One region of the Sporosarcina sp. GTC18466 genome, then DNA from elsewhere that is predicted to be linked to it. Evidence: riboswitches for the same ligand, from Rfam matches in the RefSeq annotation. Region 1 holds a riboswitch; each other region holds the start of a gene.
What was found. Region 1 has a riboswitch for thiamine pyrophosphate ahead of thiC (phosphomethylpyrimidine synthase ThiC). Riboswitches for the same ligand answer to the same signal wherever they lie in the genome.

Region 1 (4,740 bases):
TGGAATTAAAAAAATACATCATTCCGTTCAAAGAGCCATCGGACCAGCAGCTGAAAAAGCTGTTTCCAAAGGTCAAGAAGCTGAAACTGCCCACTGAATTGAATTATCAGCGAATGACTTTTTTAAGTTATGATGACCTCGGTACAAAGAAGCGGTATATGATTGTGCCGACACCGAAAGGTACAGTAGGGCTTGCGGGTACGTACGAAGAGGTGAAGACGAAGCAGATATGCTCCGTCTGCAATCGCCTGACGGAGTCATACATGTTCATGACGAAGAAAAAAGGCGAGATTCCCGGCACCTATACGACCAAAGGGAATTATATTTGCCGCGACGCGGATGATTGCAATCAACACGTGCTTGAATTAGAGAAACTTCATGAGTTCATCGACCATATGAAAAAGTAACGAGAGAGTCTCCTCGACACGCGTTGAGGGGGCTTTTTTTCACCTGGGGATATGCCGCCCGTCTTTTGCATATAGTCAAAACGAGACAGTGCGAAAGGGGAATGGAATGGACAAACGATTACTTTTGCCGCTACTCCTGAGTGTCCTGCTGCTAGCCGCCTGTACATATGACAGTGAAAAGGCACTGAAAAATGGGGATGTCATCAATATGCACGGACCGGTTTACAACTTCGTCTACTTCGAAAAATTTCTGGAGCACGTGGAAAAGGAGGGCCAGGCTTTCGTCCGAATCTCGAATTTTACGCCGGAGGGCAATCCGACACTCTATAACGTGACGTTTGACGGTTCCGTTTTTCATCTTGAAATTGACCGTTCCGGCAATAAAGAACGTGGGGACAAGCCGGCGAAAGAGAAACTGTCTTGCACAGAGCTCGAACGCGAGGAGGGAGAGCAGCTGTTCAGCTATTCGCTCCAGGGCTGTCGTTCTGAGTCCTCTACTGATCAATTCACGTTGCTGAACATCTTAAAGGAGCAGGAGATGGATCACGATCATTAACCTTGCGGAACGTAGAGTATGGAGGATTATCGATGTCCTACAGTTCCATATGCAATAAAAGCAAACCAGGCACCAATACGAGCGGGGCCTGATTTGCTTTTTACAGCCTAATATGGATAATAGCCGTGATAGGGCGATCCGGTCTGGACGGGAAATCCTCCGCCCGGCTGCCTGCATCCTGCTGGAGGAGCGATGATGACCCGGTCCTTGATCGGCGCGAATGCTTGCTGGACGAGCCGTTCATCCAGGCAATACGCCTTAGCGAACACTTGCGGCGGGGTCACTCGTAAAATGTCCGATCCCCAGACCGTATCCAGTTTCGCTGTGTCATAGATGGTGAGGACGTGCGTGTTCTCTCCACTTGCATTAAAATAATGCCACCAGCCTTGCGGAATTGTCACGGCTTGCTGTGGGCCGATCCGGTAGCTGATCAATTCATTTGTCTTGGGATTGATCATCGACACGACCGTCTCACCCGTGATACCGTAAATCAATTCATCTGCGTTTGAATGGTAATGAGGCTCCACGCCATTGTCTCCGCCCAGAAAAACATCTAACAGAACTACATTGCCAAGCGTCTTCAGTTGCTCCTGGCTTAGTACATTTATATAATTGCGTTCATTTTTCGTGAAAAACCGGCTCTTGCTCAAATCGTAGGCATACTGCAAATTCGGATCTTTGAAATCCACGTCATGCTTCTCGATGATTCCATCACTCCCTTGGGCCATGGTCATTGCCTTTCTAAGGTATGCGAAGGCCCGGAGTCATGTGAATGAAAAGGCCCGAAATGCTGCCGTTTGAAAACCGAGAATGTGCTATCCTTCCTGAATGGATACGGGCATGTTGATGTTGACTGGGCAAAAGTGAGGTATTATCAACTGATGGATGAGTTTTTTTAGAAGGAGGGATCCGCGTGAATCGGCAACAGATCCTGGATTTATATGATCATGAATTGCGGCGCCATCTAGTGACGCCAGGCTATATCCGGGAAGAGACGGAGCACGTCATCCGTCATGTCTCACAGCACGGCGAGAGAGGGTTCATCATCGCATCCGATGTGAATGAAGAGAACGCAAGCCGCGTTATACGGGAGGAACTCGCCTATTTCAACGGGCAAGGCTCCGGGTTCGAGTGGAAAGTATACAGCTATGACAAGCCCGGCAACTTGAAGGAGCTTCTTGAAACGGAAGGGTTTGAGTGCGAACCTCCTGAGGCGCTCATGGTTTTGGAAGTGGAAGAGAGCCATCCGCTCGTGACCGGAGATGCTCCCTTGACGGTAACCGAAATAACAGACGAAAAGGGCATCTGCGAAATCATTTCACTCATGGATTTCATATGGGCGGATACGCATGATGAACTGGGAACCCGGCTCTGGCGAGATAAGCAGAACGATCCCGACTCGCTTTTCCTATATGGACTTTATGAGGGGGACAAGCTGATCAGCGCCTCGTGGATGTACTTTGAGGAAAACTCATCATTCGCGAGTCTATGGGGCGGCTCGACATTGCCCGAGTATCGCAAAAAGGGCTGTTACACATCGATGCTCTCCGTACGGGCAAAGAAAGCATGGGAACACGGTTACCGGTTCCTCACAGTGGATGCCAGCCCGATGAGCAGGCCGATTCTAGAGAAGTACGGATTTCAGTGCCTTGCGCAAATGGCAGGCTGCCAGTCGCCTGAAAGAGGGTAAAGTTGCATTACAAATCAAGGAAGAACTTGACATTGCATAAATGTCAGGTAAACTGAAAGTGTTCGAACAAATGAATACTGTTGAACTAGGGGTGTCCGGATAGTCCGGACTGAGAGGGAAAAGCGATGATTTTTCCTAACTCTTTGGACCTGATCTGGCTCGTACCAGCGTAGGGAAGTTTCTCTTAAACATAATTTGGCATACGGCAGACGTATGTGTTTAAGACCGGGTCCGCATGATGAGGATCCGGTCTTTTTGCGTCTTTGCGGGCTCAAATTCCCTGTATTGGATAGAGTCATAGGTCACCCGAATAAAAAATGAGGGGACGATGACGAAATGACAAAAATGACAGAAGACACACCGATTCACATCCATTCCTGCTTCCCGGCAAGCCGGAAAGTATACGTGCAGGGCAGCCGAGAAGATCTCCAGGTGCCGATGCGGGAGATCGAATTGTCGCCGACGATCACAGAAGAAGGCGAGTTCGACAACCCGCCGTTCCGTGTTTATGACACGAGCGGCAAATACACCGACCCTGCCCATGAAGTGGACATCCGCAAAGGCTTGCCGGAACTCCGGAAGCCATGGATTTTAGAACGCGGAGACGTCGAGGAATACGAAGGTAGAAAGGTGAGGCCCGAGGATAATGGATACCGAGCTGGAAAAGAGAAGGAGCATGAGCAGTTTCCGCTCCTGAAACGCAAACCGCTCCGGGCGAAAGCCGGAAAGAACGTGACGCAAATGCATTACGCGCGAAATGGGATCATCACGCCCGAAATGGAATTCATCGCAATCCGTGAAGGGCTGGATGCGGAGTTTGTACGGTCAGAAGTCGCAAGGGGGCGTGCGGTCATCCCTTCGAACATCAACCATCCGGAAGCCGAGCCGATGATCATCGGACGCAACTTCCACGTGAAGATCAATGCGAACATTGGAAACTCAGCCGTCACTTCGAATATCGCACAAGAAGTGGAGAAGATGACGTGGGCGACTAGGTGGGGTGCAGACACGATGATGGACCTGTCGACTGGTAAAGACATCCATACAACACGGGAATGGATCATCCGCAATTCGCCGGTCCCGGTCGGCACGGTTCCGATCTATCAGGCTCTTGAAAAAGTGAATGGAAAAGTGGAAGACCTTTCGTGGGAAGTGTTTCGCGATACGCTGATTGAACAGGCAGAGCAAGGCGTCGACTACTTTACGATCCATGCTGGCGTACTGCTCCGCTATATTCCGCTCACTGTGAAACGGGTCACCGGGATCGTCTCGCGCGGCGGGTCCATTATGGCGCAGTGGTGCCTCCTCCATCACCAGGAGAGTTTCCTATACACACACTTCGAAGAGATCTGCGAAATCATGAAAATGTATGATGTTTCCTTCTCGCTCGGAGACGGCTTGCGGCCGGGCTCGATCGCGGACGCCAATGACGAAGCGCAGTTCGCGGAGCTTGAGACTCTCGGAGAACTGACAAAGATCGCATGGAAACACGATGTCCAAGTGATCATCGAAGGGCCGGGACATGTCCCGATGCATTTGATCAAAGAAAACGTGGACAAGCAAATGGAGATTTGCGGGGAAGCACCTTTCTACACGCTCGGACCGCTGACGACAGATATTGCGCCAGCGTATGATCACATCACATCTGCAATCGGGGCGGCGATGATCGGCTGGTTCGGCACCGCGATGCTTTGCTATGTGACGCCGAAGGAGCATTTAGGATTGCCGAACCGGGAAGATGTCCGGGAAGGGGTCATCGCGTATAAAATCGCGGCCCATGCGGCAGATCTCGCGAAAGGGCATCCAAGTGCGCAGAAGCGCGATGATGCACTTTCAAAAGCACGATTCGAATTCCGTTGGCGTGACCAATTCAATTTGAGCCTGGATCCGGAGCGGGCGATGGAATACCACGATGAGACGCTGCCAGCAGAAGGGGCGAAGATTGCGCACTTCTGCTCGATGTGCGGCCCGAAGTTCTGCAGCATGAGAATTTCGCACGATATCCGTAAATACGCGGACGAGAAAGGGCTTGACGGGATGACTGCCATTGAAAAGGGCATGGAGGAAAAGGCGAAGGAGTTTCAAGA
Region 2 (4,740 bases), 1.3 Mb from region 1:
AACCAATGCCTTTAGCTTCATTTAGCTTCATAGATTCTTTGGTGAAAAATTTTAATAGGAAAGGACGAGATCCATGGACTTTGATCGTAACTTTACAGCGGATATGGTCACTTATACAAGTCTCCTGGCAATCATCCTATTTGTGAGGCTGATCCTATCTAACTTCTTTAAACATGAAGAAGAAAAAAGAGGGATAGCGTTTGTAGGTAGTGACCTGCTATTGCTACTAGTGAATTGCTACTTTGCGTATAAATACTATGAATATTTAGTAGCCAATCTTCATAACAAAATATATTTTCTATGGTTGCTTGCCACAGGACTACTTATTCTTACTATCAAAGATATCTATTCTCTACTTGGAGCTAGTATAGATGTATGGACACAAGTTAGTTAAGTCTCTATCCTAAACAATAGAGAGGACGTGTCCGGAATGAAACAAAAACGTTACAACCACGAATTCAAACAAACAATCGTCGAACTCTACAGAGCTGGCACGCCTGTGAGTGATCTCAACCGCGAATATGGTGTATCTGAAGTGACCATTTACAAATGGATCAAAGCGCACTCCCCAATTGAAAATGGAGACGGTTTGACACCCGCTGAAATTGCGGAGATCCAAAAGGAAAATCTACGCCTCAAGCAGGAGGTAGACATTCTAAAAAAGGCTATGACCATATTCGCGAAAAAGTGACCGACCAAGAGATTATCGACCATATCGAACAGGAGAAAGAAAACCACCCTGTTCAAGTTTTGTGTGACGTGCTAGACATGCCAAGAAGTACGTACTATCAATCATTCCATAAAGTGAAATCCTCGTATGAAACGGAAAACGAGGCGATTTTAGAACGCATAAAAATCATACATGCGGAGAGTAAAGGCCGCTATGGTGCGCCTAAAATTCATCAACTTCTCAAAAAGGAAGGCTACGCTGTCAGCGTAAAGCGTGTCCAGCGCCTTATGAAAACAGAAGGAATTCGATCTGTCATCACGAAGAAATACCGTCCAACTTCATCGGACAGCCAAGTAGAAGAACGCGACAATGTATTAGATCAAGATTTTAAAACGACGACCATCAATGAAAAATGGGTGGCCGATATTACGTATATCCATACACTGAGAGACGGTTGGTGCTACCTGGCCTCTGTATTGGATTTACATACGAAGAAAATTGTAGGTTATTCTTTTTCTAAATCCATGACAACAGAACTCGTCTTACAAGCATTAGCCAACGCAATTGATGTCCAGCAGCCTGAAGAGGGGCTGATCCTTCATACCGATTTAGGCAGCCAATATACGAGCGAGGACTTTCAAAAAGCAGTAAAAGCAGCGAAAATGGAACACTCTTTCAGTCGAAAAGGCTGTCCGTATGACAACGCCTGCATCGAGTCTTTTCATGCCACATTAAAGAAGGAAGAAATCTATCAAACCACTTATCTAGATTTTGAAGCAGCACGAATTGCCCTCTTCCAGTACATTGAATCCTGGTATAACCGGAAACGAATCCATGGGGCAATTGATTACTTGACGCCGCAGCAACTCGAGGATCAGTGCAGACAGGTAGCTGCTTGATCGTTAGATGTCATTAGGACTTCGATTCAACCTACCTACACATTTTTCAGGAACGACATCCATGGACTGTACTTCCTGTATCCAGCGAAAGCTGTCAAGTGCGGGCTTTCACTTGACTGGTTTCGCTGGATACAGGACCATCCATGAATGGATGCCGTTTCTGACAACGACTTAACATTTTTGTGTCCAGGATATTGACATAGATCCAACTCAAGACTAAAAGTGCAATAGATAAAAATAAAGAACTGTAATACACAGGCTATTTGCCCCTTGTTCCATAATAAGGCGCCATTCTGGAGTAGGGAGTGTACATCTTTGGTAAGCGCAAAAATCCCCACCGGCTAGTAGATGGGGATTTCGAGTACACTTATCTCGATTTATTTGGTATACCGCACTCCTGTGGAAGTATATAAACAGTAAATTTTATTGAGAAAGGGATGGGTAAAATGAAGTATTTATTGATTTTGATTTCTCTCGTACTGGCTGTGGTTACATCCAGTTTAAATATTCATACTGACATTACATCTGTTATTTATGGATTGTCAGCGTTAGGTTTAATTTTAGGAGCATATTTCAGTGTTAAAAAGCCGAAAGAAAGCAAAGGATCTTAAAAAGTGGATACTTCAACCATCTGGCGCGATTGTTGAATAGTACATAGCAAGTAAAAACGCACAGACAACACTGTGCGTTTTAACTGCTGTTTATACTGCTAAGTAAAGTAGCCATGCTGATAGTGATACAAGACTTGGAGGAAGACCTCTGTCCGCCTGAAATTACGCGGTCAATTCATGGTCAGGCCGCCATCCACGGTGATGTTCTGACCCGTAATGCCGTCTGCCTGCTCTGAGCAAAGGAAAACGACCGTGCTTGCGACATCTTGAGGCGTCGTCACCTTCTTCAGCGGAGTGGATTGTGCAATCAAGTCGAACACTTCCGGCGTTGTCACGCTGCTGGCATCCGTCGTTTTCAATAGACCGCCCGATACGACGTTCGCTCGGATGCCGTATTGGCCGAGTTCTGCCGCAAGATTACGCGTAAAGCCGATCAACCCTGCTTTCGCAGTCGTGTATTCGTGATACGGCACGACCGGGTTTTGGAACAGGTTGGTGCCAATGCTGATAATACCGCCGCTCTTTCGTTCCATGAATTGCGGAATTACACTTTGCGAGATATTGAATGCCGCTTTCAACGTGCCATCCAGCTGTTTCTGATAATCGTCCCACGACAGATCCTTGAAGGCTTTCTGTTTTGTCGGATCGAATTTAAAGTCTACGAGGGCATTGTTGACGACGACGTCTATGCCGCCGAAATGGTCCGCCGCCTCTGTCATCATCCGGTCCACTTCTTCCCGGTTCGTCACGTCTGCCTGGATGGCAATCGCCTTCCCGTCCGCTTCAGCTGCAAGCTGCTCTGCCGCCTCCCGGCTCTTGTTATAATTGATGACCACTTGAAATCCTTGCTCCACCAATGTCTGCACGATTGTTGCGCCGAGTCCTCTGCTCCCGCCTGTCACTACTACTGTTCTGCTCATCTTGAACACTCCCACTTCTTTAGTTGATCAAACAAAAAAATACGCAGCCTTCCCGTAGGAAAGTTGCGTAAAGTCATTATGTACATATCAAAAACAAGGCATACGCGCCCACATTATATGTATCGAGTTTACACTTTCCTACGCTAGTATGAACTAGTTCAGGTTCAAAGGGTTCGAGTCAAACTCGTCTCAGTTACATAACACCCCTAGTGCATATCATTCAGTTATAGCCCCATCGTATAGTTTCCTGGATGGTAAGTCAAGGTCATGGTTCCTTTCCTTTCAATCAACCCCGCCAGCCTCTGGATAACTGCAAAGCTCCACTAACGTGCCATCCGTGGAAATCGGATTGATATAAATCAGTCTTCTGCCCCTCGCATTGGTCCGCAATGTATCTTCCAGGAAACGCACTCCGTTACTTCTGGCGTCTGCAATCGCTTGATCGAGGTCATCGACTCGGTACGCAATGTGGTGGACCCCTTTTCCCCGCTGCCTGATGAAACGGGCGATCGGAGAGTTCTTATTCGTCGGTTCCAGCAGTTCGATCAGCTGCTCTTCCGTCCTCACGACCGCCACATGCACTTCCACGCCCGGCGCTGTGCTTGTGTACCGGTCCTCCAGCGATCCGTTCAGGACATTCAGATAAAAAGGAAGGGCGTCCTCAATGCTTCTGACAGCAATTCCCGTATGATCGTATACATGTTTCATTCACATTCCTCCCTGGATTTCCGACCCGTCTATAAAACCCGCTCCAGGAAGTGGTGAAGAAATTGCTCCGCCTTGACCTCGGTGCACACTTGGACTTTTGGATTGCCGCTAGATGACGGTACCGTTTTCCCTGTCTCTTCCCCTTCCAGGACAACCGTTACATTCCACTCTTCCGTTTGGACAAAATCCGGATTGATTGCAACGCCCACAGCTAACGGATCATGCAAGGCGCACCCTCCGATGCCCGGTTCGAATGTCTCATAGGCTGCCATATAGAAACGCGTCATGTCCGCAAAAAACCGGGCTTCGTCAGTTCCTTTAGCACGCCAGCTCTCTAAGGCCTCTTCTGGTAAAAGGGTCTTCATCGTTACATCCAGGCCAACTACAGTGACTGGCAGCCCGGAGGAAAAGACAAGCTCAGCCGCTTCCGGATCCGTATGTATATTCGCTTCACTGAACGGCGTGACATTTCCAGGGACGAAAACGGCACCGCCCATCAGGATGATCTCTTTGAAAAGTGGGACGATGGCAGGATCCTTTTGGATGGCTTGCGCAAGATTCGTAAGCGGGCCGACAGGGATCATCGTGATTTCATGCGGACGCTCTTTCACTTGGCGGATGATGAAATCCACCGCGTGTTCTTGCTCCGCTTTTGCTGCAGGAAGTGGAACAAAGCTATTCCCGAGCCCATCTTCTCCGTGAACATGCAGGGGGAAATTCCCTATATCGCGTTTGAGCGGCTTTGCAGCACCCCTATACACAGGCGCCGTCTTCCCTATCTTTTCCAGGACCGCTAGTGTATTGCGTGTCGTATTTTCAACCGAGTTATTCCCGAAGCATGTCGTCAGCCCGATTACATCGAGCTCCGGGGAATGCATGGCATACGCGATCGCCATCGCATCATCAATTCCGGTGTCAACGTCTAGTATGAC
Region 3 (4,740 bases), 1.3 Mb from region 1:
CAACCCCCGCGCCAAACGAAGCAATCGGCTCTCGCTGAGCCACGCGGCTAGTCAAGTAAGCAATGACTTGTCCGATCGAAGCAATCCAGCTTGAAAAGCGAGCAATCCTCCGCGCGAAAGAAGCAACTAGCACTACAAAGTAAGCAACACGTCGCCAAAAGTAAGCAACCCGCACGCCAAACGAAGCAATCGGCCCGCGCCGAACCAAGTGGCTTGCCAAGTAAGCAATGGGAGGTCCATTGGAAGCAATCCAGCTTGAAAAGCGAGCAATCCACCGCCTGAAAGAAGCAACAAGCACTACAAAGTAAGCAACAGGACGCTAAAAGTAAGCAACCCTCACGCCAAACGAAGCAATCCCCCGCACGCCAAGCATTCCTTTCCTTACTTCACAACCGCCCGTTTCCCAAGCAAGCTAAGCTCGTTCGTCCAGTATTCCTCCGGGTGCACGGTATGTTGGATTTTACCTGCAGCCCGCAGCCAGTCCTGCAGCTCGCTGTAGTAGTCGGCAGACATTGAAAAGTCGAACGTGAAACAAGGGAGCGTCGCATCCATCGTCTTGACGGCAAGCGCATCATCGCCTGCCTGAATGTACTCCAGATAGATCGCCTTGGCTTCCTCTTGATTCGTAAAAATGAAATCAATCGCTTTCCGGAAGACGCGGACAAATTTATGGAGGCTCTCCTCGCGCTCCCTCAGCACCTTCGAATTAGTGATCAAGATCAGCTGGCAGAAATCAGGGATGCCCCAGTCCTTCAGCGCAAAGAAATCGACATCGAGCCCTCTATGCCGTGCTTCTGTCACTTCAAAATTGTTGAAGATCAGCGTCGCGGCATCCGCTTTGCCGCTCTCCAGCGCATCCGTATGATAGAAACCGTTATTGACCGGAATGAAATCATCATAGCTGCACGCGGCGCCGTCATGCTCTGCCATCGTCCGGACAATCGCGAGCCCGCCGAGCCCCGGCGCACCCGGATATTGGATGCGCTTGCCGATCAGATCACGCGGCCGCTCGATCCCTTTCCCTTTTTCGAACATCACACCGCCGTTCGTATGCAAAAAGCGCGCGAACCCGACGACATCCTCGCCCGCCGCCCGGTCCTCGACCAAGTGAAGAGGCTCCGTGATCGCGATATCCATCTTGCCCGCTTTGATTTCATCAATGGCATCAAAATGCTCCTCCGGCTCGACCATTTCAATCTCCAGCTGCTCGTCCGCGAACCAGCCTTTCTTCATTCCGATAATGAGCGGCATATGATCCGGATTCAAGAACCATTCCAGCCCGATTGTAATTTTCTCCATGTGTTTCGTCCCCCTTTAGGTGATCAATTCATTCAATGAATACAGATACAAAAAAACGGATTCCGCCCGGAAAGGGGGAATCCGCCTACTACACCAATATTGTGTGATATGCATGCCCGCTTTCCTACGCTGGTATGAGCCAGATCAGGTTCAAAGGGTCAAAGGCACCGGCCTTCTCTCAGCTTCCTCACGAAGCACCCCTAGCAGTCTCGTATTCATTTGGCTTCATCATAGCATAGGCACAGGGGGAGGGGAAGGGAAACACGAGGTTCGCCTCCTTCAGCACCATCTTACCTAAACGCCCTCTCGATCACATCTGCGTGAAGCCCGCTCACGGAGGCTTGTCCGGCAAGTCCCATCGTCAGATCAAAATCCGCCAGCATGTTCTGCAGCACTTCCTTCACGCCTTCTTGTCCGGCAACGGCAAGTCCATACATCGCAGGCCGGCCGATCAGCACGGCAGATGCTCCAAGCGCGAGCGCCTTCAAAATATCCGCTCCTCTCCGGATGCCGCTATCCATCAAGACGGGCACTTTCCCGTCCACGGCTTCGCAAACTGCCGGCAATGCATCCAGAGCACCGACAGCTCCGTCCACTTGCCGCCCGCCGTGATTCGAGACGATGATGCCGTCGACGCCTTTTTGCAAAGCTAGCTTCGCGTCTTCAGGGTGAAGGATCCCTTTTAAGATGATCGGCAGCGTTGTATGCTCTTTCAGGAAATCAATATCCTCCCATGTGAGCCCCGTATTGCCGAAGATGGTAGTCCAGTGCATGATGGCAGCCGTCGGATCTTCTTCAGGCGGCGCAGAAAGCTTTGAACGGAACGCCGGGTCGGTGAAATAGTTGCCGACGCCTTCTCCGATTAAAAATGGCAAATACGCATTGCGCAAGTCATGCTCCCGCCACGCCATCATCGCTGTATCAAGGGTCACAACAATCGCCGAATATCCGGCGTTTTCCGCGCGCTCCAAGAAGCTGGCAGTAACCTCCTTGTCGCGACCCCAATAGAGCTGGAACCAGCGAGGCGCGTCCCCGACGGCTTCAGCGATTTTTTCCATTGGGACAGTGGAGGCAGAACTCGCGATGAACGGAATGCCAAGTTCCGCGGAAGCCTTTGCAGAAGCCACTTCACCGTGCTCATGGATGATGGACTGGACACCGACCGGAGCGAGCAGGACGGGGAACGGATAGGTCTTGCCGAACAGGTCGACCGATAGATCACGCGTATCCACATTCCGCAGCATGCGGGGCACGATATTCCATCTATCAAAGGCCTCGCGGTTATTCTTCTCCGTCTGTCCGCTGCCTGCAGAACCGGCAATATAATAGTACGGACCGTCTTTCAGCTTCTCGCGGGCCTTTTCCTCCCATGCCTCCACCTGTACAGGCAGCCGGTCCGGACCGGGCTGGATCATGTTCATATAGATCTGGTACTGCACACTATTTCCGATGTTTTGCAAGATATGATTCTCTCCCTTCATCAATTGTTTAAATTGTATCATATTTTCAGAACTTCGTAGAGAGGGGAGGGTACAGAGGGCTGGCGGCCACTGCTGAATAGTAAGCAACAACCTCCTTTCCTGCTGACGCAATCAATCTAAACCTTTGTAAGCAATCAACAGGCAAAACGAAGCAACTTGCTCTTTATTACAAGCAATTAACGCCAACAAGAAGCAATCCTTATCGCAAAATAAGCAATCACTCCTTCGAACGAAGCAACCTTGCCCCAAAAGGAAGCAATCGTTCCTCCCGGCTAGACAAAAAAGAAAGACGCCGACTCGAAGCCGCACGCCTTTCATTCATGTATTCAATCAAATCACAATGACACCTAGCAAAACAGAAACAATCAGCAACACAATGCTCAGCCCCCACATCATCATGAAGGAATAGCGGATATGCTTGCCCATCTCGAGTCCTGCGAGTCCGAGCGCGAGCCAGAGGGCAGGCGACAGCGGGCTGACGAAGGTGCCGATGATGTTGCCGACGATCATGGCGTATGCCGTGGACAGCGACGGGATGCCGAACGAGCTTGCGACTTGTTCAACGATCGGCAGCAATGCAAAGTAATAGGCATCTGTGCTGAGCAGCAAGTCGAACGGCAAGCCGAGCGCCCCGATGATGAGGTGCAAGTACGGACCGACGAAAGCCGGCAGGACGGAGACGAGGTCTGTCGCGATGGACGTCAGCATGTTCGTCCCGTTCAGGATGCCGAGGAAGGAGCCTGCGGCAAGGATGATGGAAGCCATCAAAATTCCGCCTGGCGCGTGCGCTTTGATGCGCGCCATCTGGTCGTCGACTTTCGGGAAGTTCAGCGGCAATGCGATACTGACGCCGATCATGAAGGCGAAGCCGGCCGGGATGATGCCCCAGACAAGGACGCCGATGACCGCGATGGCGAGCAGCGCGTTGATCCAGATCAGGTTCGGACGGGCGAGGCTGACTTCCGCAGCGGCCGCAGCCGTTTGGGCGCCAGCGACTGACACGTCGTCCAGTTCATCTTCCGCTAGAGCGCCCGCTTTGCTTTTCTTAGCGATACGCCGTTTCTCACGGTATCCGAGAGCAACAGCGATTCCAATCAGCAGCACAAGTCCGATGATCTGGATCGGGATGAGCGGCCGCCATAGCTCGGTCACGTCGACATCGAGCACGGAAGCGGTCCTGCCGAGCGGCCCGGCCCACGGGACCATGTTCATGATCGAGGCGGCTGTCCCGACGAGCATGAGCAATAAATACGGATTCATTTTCAAGCGTTTATACAGCGGCAAAAGCGCCGGAATCGTGATCAAAAATGTCGATGCGCCTGAGCCGTCCAGATGGGCGATTGCCGCGATAATGACGGTGGCGACGGCGACCGCGATGACATTCCCGCGGCTGATGGCGATCATGCGATTGATGAGCGGGTCGAACAGCCCGACGTCCTGCATGATACCGAAGAACAGGATAGCGAAGATGAACATGATCGCGACACTCGCGACTTTTGACGTCCCTTCGGTGAAGAACACGCCGATCTGGTCAAATCCAAAACCTGCGGCGAACGCGCCTGCAATCGGCACGAGGACGAGGCCGACGACAGGGGAGACTTTCCCGCTGATCAGTAATGCAACAATGATGACAATGGTGATTAATCCGATAATACTAAGCATAAAAGCTCCTTTCCAGTGTATGGATATCCACTTATGAAATAGAGGAGCAATGTAAGCGGATACAATCACCGGCAAACAAAAAGGCCTCTCTATTTCTAAATATTCTCTTGAGAGAAATTTATCATAGAGAAGCTTAGCAGGATAAGTTTATTTACGTTAAAACACTAATGGCCGTTCTGCTCGTTTTGTTCATTTTGTCCACGCCATGTATTTCCTTTCGGGCCGGCCGATGTCGCCATATTTCAGCTGGGCATCCGCTTCGTTGACAGAGACGAGGTACTCCAGATAGCGGCGTGCA

Region 2: it holds a riboswitch for thiamine pyrophosphate, as region 1 does, so the genes downstream of both, ACZ5FK_RS06495 (3-oxoacyl-ACP reductase) here and thiC (phosphomethylpyrimidine synthase ThiC) in region 1, are expected to answer to the same signal.
Region 3: it holds a riboswitch for thiamine pyrophosphate, as region 1 does, so the genes downstream of both, ACZ5FK_RS06780 (ABC transporter substrate-binding protein) here and thiC (phosphomethylpyrimidine synthase ThiC) in region 1, are expected to answer to the same signal.

The regions. Positions count from the first base shown of each region.
Region 1 covers NZ_AP044037.1:2,641,511-2,646,250, forward strand. The annotation lists gene ACZ5FK_RS13045 (FusB/FusC family EF-G-binding protein) at 1-407, shown strand, start outside; gene ACZ5FK_RS13050 (DUF4362 domain-containing protein) at 514-963, shown strand; gene ACZ5FK_RS13055 (cupin domain-containing protein) at 1,071-1,691, opposite strand; gene ACZ5FK_RS13060 (GNAT family N-acetyltransferase) at 1,877-2,653, shown strand; TPP riboswitch at 2,731-2,846, shown strand; gene thiC (phosphomethylpyrimidine synthase ThiC) at 2,990-4,740, shown strand, end outside.
Region 2 covers NZ_AP044037.1:1,335,006-1,339,745, forward strand. The annotation lists one part of gene ACZ5FK_RS06490 (IS3 family transposase) at 431-656, shown strand; one part of gene ACZ5FK_RS06490 (IS3 family transposase) at 656-1,569, shown strand; gene ACZ5FK_RS06495 (3-oxoacyl-ACP reductase) at 2,351-3,100, opposite strand; TPP riboswitch at 3,219-3,318, opposite strand; gene ACZ5FK_RS06500 (VOC family protein) at 3,383-3,808, opposite strand; gene ACZ5FK_RS06505 (nucleoside hydrolase) at 3,838-4,740, opposite strand, start outside.
Region 3 covers NZ_AP044037.1:1,391,210-1,395,949, reverse strand. The annotation lists gene ACZ5FK_RS06780 (ABC transporter substrate-binding protein) at 382-1,299, opposite strand; TPP riboswitch at 1,404-1,511, opposite strand; gene ACZ5FK_RS06775 (lactate 2-monooxygenase) at 1,590-2,801, opposite strand; gene ACZ5FK_RS06770 (CitMHS family transporter) at 3,111-4,442, opposite strand; gene ACZ5FK_RS06765 (response regulator) at 4,632-4,740, opposite strand, start outside.